2 linked regions of the Thiocapsa rosea genome follow. The protein of the gene in region 2 interacts with the protein of the main gene of each other region in a pairwise test. Links are inferred from orthologs where the notes say so. Each region holds a gene or a part of one and is shown on either strand. Other genes may lie near its edges.

What was found. Proteins that work in one complex are often made in the same cells at the same time.
Region 1: the proteins of BDD21_RS12480 (region 2) and BDD21_RS08220 interact in binary tests that used the Escherichia coli proteins (3 or more experiments, as listed by UniProt). The link is inferred for Thiocapsa rosea from one-to-one orthologs.

Annotation. Positions count from the first base shown.
Region 1 is NZ_RBXL01000001.1:1,807,815-1,812,229, reverse strand. Bases 26-2,938 are described here. They hold BDD21_RS08220 (ATP-binding cassette domain-containing protein), read left to right. Parts: upstream 26-484; coding sequence 485-2,392; downstream 2,393-2,938. Other genes in these bases: BDD21_RS08215 (glycogen/starch/alpha-glucan phosphorylase), read left to right, coding at 2,541-2,938; BDD21_RS08225 (YifB family Mg chelatase-like AAA ATPase), read left to right, coding at 26-230. Outside these bases: more of BDD21_RS08225, read left to right, coding at 1-25; more of BDD21_RS08215, read left to right, coding at 2,939-4,415. UniProt on the Escherichia coli protein: Genetic data indicate it may be involved in ribosome assembly or function.
Region 2 is NZ_RBXL01000001.1:2,806,507-2,812,703, reverse strand. Bases 1,365-4,794 are described here. They hold BDD21_RS12480 (2-oxoglutarate dehydrogenase E1 component), read left to right. Parts: upstream 1,365-1,735; coding sequence 1,736-4,594; downstream 4,595-4,794. Other genes in these bases: odhB (2-oxoglutarate dehydrogenase complex dihydrolipoyllysine-residue succinyltransferase), read left to right, coding at 4,591-4,794; BDD21_RS12485 (hypothetical protein), read right to left, coding at 1,365-1,551. In the rest of the region: hemC (hydroxymethylbilane synthase), read right to left, coding at 1-5; BDD21_RS12490 (NRDE family protein), read right to left, coding at 338-1,168; more of BDD21_RS12485, read right to left, coding at 1,333-1,364; more of odhB, read left to right, coding at 4,795-5,862; BDD21_RS12470 (DUF29 domain-containing protein), read left to right, coding at 6,051-6,197. UniProt on the Escherichia coli protein: E1 component of the 2-oxoglutarate dehydrogenase (OGDH) complex which catalyzes the decarboxylation of 2-oxoglutarate, the first step in the conversion of 2-oxoglutarate to succinyl-CoA and CO(2).

The DNA.
Region 1 (4,415 bases), 1.0 Mb from region 2 along the record:
ATGTCCTCGGACCCGCCGAGATCGAGCGCGACTGCGCCCTGGAGCCCGACGGCCAACGCATGATCCAACAGGCGATCACTCGCCTGGCCCTATCGGCACGGGCCTACCACCGGATCCTGAAGGTGGCCCGAACGATTGCCGATCTCGACGGGCTGCCGCGGATCGAGCAGCGACATCTCGGCGAGGCGATCGGTTATCGTCGACTCGATCGCGGCAACCCGACGCCGTGATCAAACCGCGTCCGGCAAGACATGCACTGTTTGATGCATCCACGGACCTTAAACCGCGCCCGGTGCGGTATGCGTCATGTGCTGGAATGGCTTGGCCGCGCCAGCTCCGACGACTGTCGGAGTTGGCGCGGTTTAAAGTATGAAAAAATATAAGATTCTTAACCGCGCCGACTCCAGCGGACGTCAAGTCTGCCGAGGTCGATCCCATCCAAAAACATCCCATACCGCGCTAGGCGCGGTTTAGACCCGACACCATGCTCCAGCTCCAATCACTCAGCCTGCGCCGCGGCCCGCAACTCTTGATCGAGAGTGCGGACGTTACCGTGTATCCGGGTCAAAAGGTCGGCCTGGTCGGCTACAACGGCTGCGGCAAGTCGAGCCTTTTCGCGCTGTTGCTCGGGGATCTCCACGCCGACGCCGGCGAAGCGAAGATCCCGACCGGCTGGGAGGTTGCCCACGTCGCCCAGCACACCCCGGACAGCGAGGGCCCGGCAATCGACTTCGTGCTCGACGGCGACGCGGAGCTGCGCCGCATCCAGGCCGAGCTGGCGCGGGCCGAGGCGGCCGGCGACGGTCTGCATCAGGGCGAGCTGCTGGGGCGGCTGGAGGCCATCGACGCCTACGGGGCCGAAAGCCGTGCCGCGCGACTCCTGCACGGGCTCGGCTTCGCTCCCGGCGACGAGCGCCGCCCGGTGAACAGCTACTCGGGCGGCTGGCGGATGCGTCTCGCCTTGGCGCGTACCCTGATGTGCCGCTCGGACCTCTTGCTGCTCGACGAGCCGACCAACCATCTGGATCTCGATGCCGTGATCTGGCTCGAAGGCTGGTTGAAGGCGTATCCCGGCACGCTGCTCTTGATCTCGCACGACCGCGACTTTCTCGACGCCGTGACCGGACACATCCTGCATCTCGAGCGTCAGCGGTTGACGCTCTATGCGGGCAACTACTCGGCCTTCGAGCGCCAACGCGCCGAGCGGCTCGCCCAGCAACAGGCCGCAAGCGAACGCCAGCAGCGCGAGATCGCGCACATGCGCAGCTTCGTCGACCGCTTCCGCGCCCAAGCCACCAAGGCGCGGCAAGCGCAGAGCCGACTCAAGGCGCTCGAGCGCATGGAGCTGATCGCGCCGGCCCACGTGGACTCACCCTTTCGCTTCGAGTTCGCCCCGGCCGAGAACCTGCCGCGGCCGTTGCTGCGCCTGGACGAAATAACGGCAGGCTACGGCGACAAACCCGTGATCGAGGGGGTTGGACTCAGCCTCAACCCCGGGGATCGCATCGGACTTCTGGGCCGCAACGGCGCCGGCAAATCCACCTTCATCAAGGTCCTGGCCGGCGAGCTGACCCCGTCGAGCGGGCGTCTGGAACGCGCTCAAGCCCTGAAGATCGGCTATTTCGCCCAACACCAGATCCACCAACTGCATCTGGACGACAGCCCGCTCGGCCATCTGCGGCGTCAGGATCCGGGCGCGACCGAGCAGAGTCTGCGCAGCTATCTGGGCGGATTCGGCTTCGAAGGCGATCGCGCACTTGGCCCGGTCGGCCCGCTCTCGGGCGGCGAGAAGGCGCGGCTGGTGCTCGCGCTGCTCATCCGCCAGCGGCCCAATCTGCTGCTGCTCGACGAGCCGACGAACCATTTGGATCTCGAGATGCGCCATGCCTTGACCGAGGCGCTCCAGGGCTTCGATGGGGCCTTGGTGCTCGTCTCCCATGACCGTCACCTGCTGCGGGTCACCGCCGACACGCTGCTCTTGGTCGACGCCGGTGCAGTGCGGGCGTTCGACGGCGATCTGGACGACTACCCCGCCTGGCTGGCCAACAACGATCCGAGTCGCGGCTCCGAGGGTGCGCGCCCGAACGGGGCGCTGTCGATTGCCCCCGGCGACGGCAGCGACCGCAAGCAACAGCGTCGGCAGGCGGCACAATCGCGTCAGACCTTGCAGCCGTTGCGACAGCAGGAGAGAACGCTGGAGAAGCGCATGGAGGCGCTAACGACCCGCCGCGCAGCCCTTGAGCAGTCACTCGCCGATCCGGACCTTTATGCCGCGGAGGCCAAGGTCAGACTGCTCGCGCTGCTCGAAGAGCAACGCCAGGTCAGCGCCGACCTGGAAGCAACCGAGGAGGCCTGGCTCGAGATCAACGAAGCGATCGAGCAGGCCCGATAGTTGCTTAATTGACTCGACGAGACCGTCAAGGAGACCTTCACTCAGCGACAGATCCCGCTCGACCAAGCTGTCGATATCTCTCGCACCCGATGCGAATCGACACCTCGGCTCGCGCTCAACCCCAACCGATCAAGGATCCAGCGGCGCCATGTCACCGTTTAAAAATCTCATCAGTGCCCGACCGAACGAGCAATTCTTCGACCTCCCCCCGCTACCGATGACCCCGGAGGGTATCGCACGCGATTTTCAGCACTACTACGCCTACACCTTCGGCCGGGACCGCGACTGCCAGTCCGCTTACTATCCTTACAAGGCGCTCGCCATCGCCCTGCGCGACCGTCTCATGGAGCGCTGGAAAGATACGCGTCATGCGTATGAAGACTCCGGCTGCAAGCGCACCTATTACCTGTCGCTCGAATTCCTGATGGGACGTACCCTATCAAACGCGATGCTGAATCTCGGGGTCAGCGATGCCGCCGCCAAAGGCCTCTACGACCTGGGGATCGCACTCGAAGAGATCGCCGGCAACGAGCCCGATGCCGGACTGGGCAATGGCGGTCTCGGCCGACTTGCGGCCTGTTTTCTCGACTCCTGCGCCACCTTGCAGCTTCCGGTCAGGGGCTACGGACTGCACTACGAGTACGGGATGTTTCGTCAAGTCATCGAGAACGGCAACCAGATCGAGGAGCCCGATCACTGGGTGCGCGACGGCAACCCCTGGGAGCTGGAACGCCCCGAGTTCACCCAACGCATCCAGTTCGGCGGCCATACCGAGACCCACAAAGACCACGCGGGCCGCGATGTCGTGCGCTGGGTCAATACCAACGACGTGCTCGCCGTCCCCTACGATATCCCGATCCCCGGCTATCGCAACGGCACCATCAATACCCTACGGCTCTGGAAGGCCGCCGCGACCGACGAGTTCGATCTCGGTGAGTTCAACTCGGGCAGTTATCCCGAGTCGGTCGCGCAGAAGAACGCCGCCGAGCACATCACCATGGTGCTCTACCCCAACGATGCGAGCGAGAACGGCAAGGAGCTGCGCCTGCGCCAGCAGTTCTTCCTGGCCAGCGCCAGCATCAAGGACGTGCTGCGCGATTGGATTCGTCTGCACGGGCAAGACTTCAGCACCTTCGCCGAGAAGAACTGCTTCCAGCTCAACGACACGCACCCCGCCGTCTCGGTCGCGGAGCTGATGCGCCAACTCATGGACGATCATGGTCTAGAATGGACGCAGGCCTGGGCCATCACCCGCAAGACCATGGCCTATACGAACCACACCTTGCTGCCGGAGGCACTCGAACGTTGGCCGGTGCGTCTCTTCGAGCGACTGCTGCCGCGCATCCTGCAGATTATCTACGAGATCAATGCCCGCTTCCTCGGGGAAGTGGCGACCCGTTGGCCCGGCGACAACGATCGCCTCAGGCGCATGTCCCTGATCGAAGAAGGCTACGAGTCTCAGGTCAGGATGGCCTATCTGGCGATTGTCGGCAGCTTCTCGGTCAACGGCGTCGCAGGGCTCCATTCACAGCTCTTAGTCGAAGGCCTCTTCCGCGACTTCTACGAACTCTGGCCCGAAAAGTTCAACAACAAGACCAACGGCGTGACCCCGCGTCGCTGGTTGGCCATGTGCAATCCCGGACTGCGCGAACTGATCGACGAGACCATCGGCACCGACTGGGTCAACAATCTAAGCGAGCTCGAACGCCTCGCGCCCTATGCCGACGACCCCGCCTTCAGAGAACGCTGGCACGCAATCAAGCAACACAACAAGCGCCGTCTGGCCGAGACGGTCGAGCAGGTCTGTCGGGTATCCTTCCCTCTCGACGCGCTCTTCAACGTCCAGGTCAAGCGCATCCACGAGTACAAGCGACAGTTGCTCAACGTCCTGCACGTGATTCATCTCTACAACCGCATCAAGCGCGGCGACACGCGTGACTGGACCCCGCGCTGCGTGCTGATCGGCGGCAAGGCCGCGCCCGGCTATCAGATGGCCAAGCAGATCATCAAGCTGGTCAACAAC
Region 2 (6,197 bases):
GACATGGCGGATCCTAAAGGGGGTCTCGATCGGAGACTGATTCGGAAACAGGGACGTACGATCACACCCGCGCGGACGAGACCACTGAACCACGAAGGCGGCGAAGGGATGCGATTGTGTCACAGCCGACGCAGGGATTCGAACCGCCTAAACTGCGTCTCGGAGCCACATGGCTGCTCAAACCCTTTCTCGACGCTGCAGACGCCGACGAACGACGGAGCGGACGCAGTTTAAATAATTGTTTTTAATATCCTAAATTGCGTCCAGCGCGGAGCCCGAGGTATCCACCCCGGGCCGCCGCAAACTGCAAGCATCCCGCCTCGTTCGGGGACGCAATTTAGCTGGGGACTCGGAGGAATGGGGCTTCATCCGGCCTCCCCTCCGCATGCAGCCAGATCGGACCGCTGCCGTAACCGGGATACAGGGGGATGGCGATCAGCGCCGAGGATCGCGTGCCGAACCCGTCGGGCCGCTCGAACGTCATGGCGCACTCGGATCCCGCATCCGGATGGCCCTGATTCGATGCCAGCCCCTGATTCGATGCAAGTAGGTTCCGCCAGGCCGTCCACTCGTCGGCATCGGGATCCGGGATCTGGGCCGCGACGAACCGCGGCAGATGCTCGGCGATGCGCGGCTCATCGAGATCGTCGAGCTCGCTCGCGCTCAACATGTGCAGACCGGCGGAGATCGGGTGGACGCGGATATCGCCGTCGCCTCCGTGGCGCAGCCAGTAGGCCGAGCGCGGATCGGCCAGCACCAGATTGAAGGGCCGATAGGCAGCAGGATCCAGATCCGCCAGTGCCCCGGCCGCCTCGGAGGCTTCGGCATGGTCGAGCGCATCCAAGACCAGCTCGCCGCGGCTGCGTTTGCCGGGCAGGGATCCGAGCGTCCCCCGACGGTTCATGACCGCGGCGACGAGGCCATGGTCGTTCACCCCGAGCCAGCTCCCGCCGGACGCCAGGTCGAGCCCCGCGCGCACCTCCGAGCGGTCCGACCAATGTCGGCCCGGCGGGCGACTCGGCCGCGTGCGCATCTCGTCGCGATTGGCCGCGATCAACACCGGCCAGGGATGCCCCGGACGCCTCAGAATGACGAAGGTACACATGAATTGAAACCCCTCGGGCAGGAGAGTGCCTTCCCGTGCGCATTCATGATGCGAGATCGGCATCGCATCGAACAAGGCTCAAGGCGGCGTGCGATTCGGATCGAATAAAACATCATTAAATTCTTACATTCGGATTCGGTCATTCGGAGTCGGCTCGATCGTCGATCCTGTTCAATAAAACCCGCCGGCTGGGTGGACGCGCGAGACCGAGGTTCACCGAGCGCCGATCAAACCGGTCGCTCGCGCTGGACCTTCGCGACCTTGGTCGAGACCGTCTTGAGCAAAAGCTCGAACGCCTTGCGCTGGGTCCGTTGATTCGCACTCGTCGGCTCGCCGATCATCTCCAGGCGCGCCTGGAAGTAGGCGATATCGGCCTCGAGCCGCGCCAAGCGGATGCGACGACGCTTGCGCTCGGTCAGATCCGCCGCGAAGGATTGCGTTTCCATGCGACCGTCGGCCCCGTCGATCACGGCGGTGGAGACGGCCGACCCGAAGATCGGCGATGATGTTCGCTCGGTCCTTGCCGCGCGACGCCGATTGGCCTGAACACGTTTGCCAAGCGCTTCGGGACTTGTGTTATAAACATCGATAATCCATCTATAAAATCAACTCAGAGAAACAACACCGAGCATGAGCGCAATCCTCGAGCTGTTTCGCAGTTCCGGCGCCCTTTACGGCGGCAATGCAGCCTTTATTGAAGATCTCTATGAACGTTATTTGAAGGATCCGGAGAGCGTCGATTTAGCCTGGCGCGAGCGCTTCCATGTCATGCACCAGGAGGCGGCCAACGAGGTCGCACACGGACCGGTGCGCGAGAACTTTCTGCGGCTCGCCCAAGAGAGCCGTACCCGCGCACGCACACGCTCCACCGAGCGGCTCGAGCCCGCCGCGGCGGAAAAACAGGCCGCCGTCCTCTCCCTGATCAACGGCTACCGCTACCGCGGCCATCAGGTCGCCAACCTCGACCCGATCAAGCTGCGCGACATCCCCAAGATCGCGGACTTGGATCCGGCCTTCCACAACCTGGAGCCGGACGACATGGACCAGGTGTTCCACACGGGCTCCTTGTACGCCCCGGACCGCATGCCGCTGCGCGACATTATCGTAATGGTCGAGCAGATCTACTGCGGCACGGTCGGCTCGGAGTACATGCACATTACCGATACCCAGGAGAAACGCTGGATCCAAAAGCGGCTCGAGGGATATCGCGCAATACCCGAACTCGACACCGCCGATCGGCGTTGGCTCTTGACCCTGCTGACCGCCGCCGAAGGCTTCGAGAAGTATCTCCACCAGCGCTATGTCGGCCAAAAGCGCTTTTCGCTCGAAGGCAGCGACGCCCTCATCCCTCTGCTGGACGAGTTGATCCAGCGCGCCGGACGCAAGGGCCAGAAGGAGCTGGTCATCGGCATGGCCCATCGCGGGCGGCTCAGCGTGCTGACCAACATCTTCGGCAAGCCGCCGCAGGACATCTTCGACGAGTTCGAGGGCCGGGTCCAGATGGATTGGCGTCAGATGGCCGGCGACGTGAAATATCACATGGGCTTCGCAACCGACATCGATACGCCCGGCGGGATCGTGCATCTGGTGCTGGGCTTCAACCCCTCGCATCTCGAGATCATCAACCCGGTCATCGAGGGCTCGGTGCGCGCACGCCAGCGGCGGCGCCACGACCGCAGCGGCGATCAAGTCCTGCCCGTGCTCATCCACGGCGATGCAGCCTTCGCCGGCCAAGGCGTGGTCATGGAGACGCTTCAGCTCTCCCAGACGCGCAGCTATTCCACCGGCGGCACCGTCCATATCGTCATCAACAACCAGATCGGCTTCACGACCAGCAACCCGCTCGACACCCGCTCGACTCTCTATTGCACCGATGTCGCCAAGATGGTGCAGGCGCCGGTCTTTCATGTGAACGGCGACGATCCGGAGTCGGTCATCTTCGTGACCCGGATGGCGCTGGACTTCCGCAACCAGTTCCACAAGGACGTCATCATCGACCTGGTCTGTTACCGACGTCTCGGCCACAACGAGGCCGACGAGCCCGCGGTCACCCAGCCGATGATGTACAAGAAGATTCGCCGGCATCCGACCCCGCGCGCCGTCTATGCCGACCGCCTCGTCGCCGACGGCATCCTCTCCAAGGACGAAACCGACGCCATGGTCGCCGATTATCGCGACTCCATCGAACAGGGCGTGGTGGTCGCGCGCCCGGTGCTGTGCGGGCTCGACCATGCCTACCGCGTCGATTGGGGCTTCTGCCGCAACACGGACTGGGATCAGAACGTCGACACGGGTGTCCCGGTTGAGAAGCTCCGCGAGCTCAGCGAGGCCATGCTGCGCGTCCCCGATGGCTTCGAGCTCCACCCCCGGGTCGAGAAGCTGTGGGAGGAGCGACGCAAGATGGCGCAGGGCGACCAGCTGCTCAACTGGGGCTTCGCGGAGAATCTGGCCTACGCCACCCTCCTCGACGCAGGCACACCGGTGCGCCTGTCCGGACAGGATGCCGGTCGCGGGACCTTCTTCCATCGTCACGCCAAGATCCACGATCAAGTCACCGGCAACGCCTATACCCCGCTGCAGCACATCGGCGAACATCAGGGCGCTTATATTGCGATCGATTCGCTCTTGTCCGAAGAGGCGGTGCTGGCCTACGAGTACGGATTCGCGACCGCGGAGCCGAGTTCATTGACACTCTGGGAGGCCCAGTTCGGGGACTTCGCCAACGGCGCCCAAGTGGTGATCGATCAGTTCATCACCTCCGCCGGAACCAAGTGGGGGCTGTGCTGCGGACTTGTGATGCTGCTCCCGCACGGACTCGAGGGCCAGGGCGCCGAGCACTCCTCCGCCCGTCTGGAGCGCTTCCTGCAGCTCTGCGCCGAGCACAACATCCAGGTCTGCGTGCCGACCACGCCGGCTCAGATGTATCACCTGCTGCGCCGCCAGATCGTCCGCGACTACCGCAAACCGCTCATCGTCATGACCCCGAAGAGCCTGCTGCGCCATCGTCTCGCGGTCTCCGCGCTCGACGAGCTGACCAGCGGTCATTTCCAGACGGTCATCCCGGAGATCGACCCGATCGACCCCGCGCAGACCGAGCGCGTGGTCTTCTGCTGCGGTAAAGTCTATTTCGATTTGCTCGAAGCGCGGCGTGCGCGCGGCCTGACGAATGTCGCCATCATCCGCATCGAGCAGCTTTATCCCTTCCCCAAGGAGCATTTCGACCGCGCGCTCGAGACCTACGCCACCACCGAAGAGATCATCTGGTGCCAAGAGGAGCCGCAGAACCAAGGCGCTTGGGATCAGATCAAACACCGCTTCCACAACCTGATGCAGGACGGGAAGCGGCCCTATTATGTCGGCCGCCCATCCTCCGCCGCACCGGCCGTCGGCCACCGCGCCGCGCACGTCGAGCAGCAGGATCGGTTGATCGACGAGGCCCTGACCGGGCACTTGAACCCCAGCATGAATAAAAGGATCCCGCCACAATGAGCAGTGAAGTCCGTGTCCCCGCCCTCCCCGAGTCGGTTGCCGACGCCACGGTCGCGACCTGGCACAAACGCCCGGGCGATTCGGTCAAGCGCGAGGAGAACCTGGTCGATCTGGAGACCGACAAGGTCGTGCTCGAGGTCCCCTCGCCGATCGACGGTATCCTCGGCGAGATCATGGCCAAAGAGGGCGATGTCGTTCAGTCCGATGCCGTGCTGGCACTGATCGAGGCGAGCGAGGCCGGGGCAGCGCCGTCGGCGCGCGAGTCATCTCCGCCGTCAGCCAAGGCCGCGCCTGCCACCGCCACGCCTGCCAAACCCATGCCGCCGAGCCCTGCGGCGAAGAGCGCACCGGCCGGCACCGAGCCCCAGGTCGCCCCCGCCGCACGCCGCCTGGTGAAGGAGCTGAATCTCGACCCGCACGCGATCCCGGGCACGGGCCGCGACGGGCGCATCCACAAGGCCGACGTCATCGCCTATCTCGACGAGCGCGAGCAGGCCGCTCCGGCAAAGGATCCGGAGCTGACCCCCGCGGCGCCCGCGCCCAGCCCCAGCCTCACCGGCGAGGCCGGCCGCCCCGAGCAGCGGGTGGCCATGACCCGCCTGCGTGCACGCGTCGCCGAGCGCCTGGTGCAGGCCCAGCAAAACGCGGCCATGTTGACCACCTTCAACGAGGTCGATCTCAAGGCCGTTCTCGCACTACGTAGTCGCTACAAAGACCAGTTCGAGAAGACCCACGGGGTTCGGCTCGGCTTCATGTCCTTCTTCGTCAAGGCCGCCGTGGAGGCCCTGCAACGCTTCCCGGTGATCAACGCCTCGGTCGACGGGGACGACATCATCTATCACGGTTATTACGACATCGGCATCGCGGTGAGCTCCCCGCGCGGTCTGGTCGTGCCGATCCTGCGCAACTGCGACCAGCTCAGCATGGCCGACGTCGAGCAGGGCATCGTCGCCTTCGGAGAAAAAGCGCAGAACGGAAACCTCAGCTACGAAGAGCTCACCGGCGGCACCTTCTCGATCACCAACGGCGGGGTCTTCGGCTCGCTGCTCTCCACGCCCATCCTCAACCCGCCGCAGAGCGCGATCCTGGGAATGCACAAGATCCAGGAGCGCCCGATCGCAGACAAGGGCGAGATCAAGATCGCACCCATGATGTATCTAGCCCTGACCTACGACCACCGGATCATCGACGGACGCGAGGCGGTGCAGTTCCTGGTCAGCATCAAGGAGACGTTGGAGGATCCGGCGCGGTTGCTGTTGAGGATCTAAACCGCGCCCAGCGCGATATGCGATGTTTTGGATGGGATCGGCCCCGGCAGACTTCACAACCGTTGGAGTCTGCGCGGTTTAAGGAGCCTGGAAACGGCTCAAAGATAACCTGCCCATCAGTAGAGTGAAGAAGCGCGCGGGTGTCTGAACGACGCCCGCCGATTGATCAATTAGAGGACGGTGTTCCGATGACCGACCTAGACCGACTGTACGAGCAGGACTATCCAGCCTGGGCAGCCCAGACGGCCGCTCTGCTGCGGCAGCGGCGATTCGCCGAGCTGGATCTTGACCATTTGATCGAGGACTTGGACGACATGGGCAGGAGTCAGCGGCAT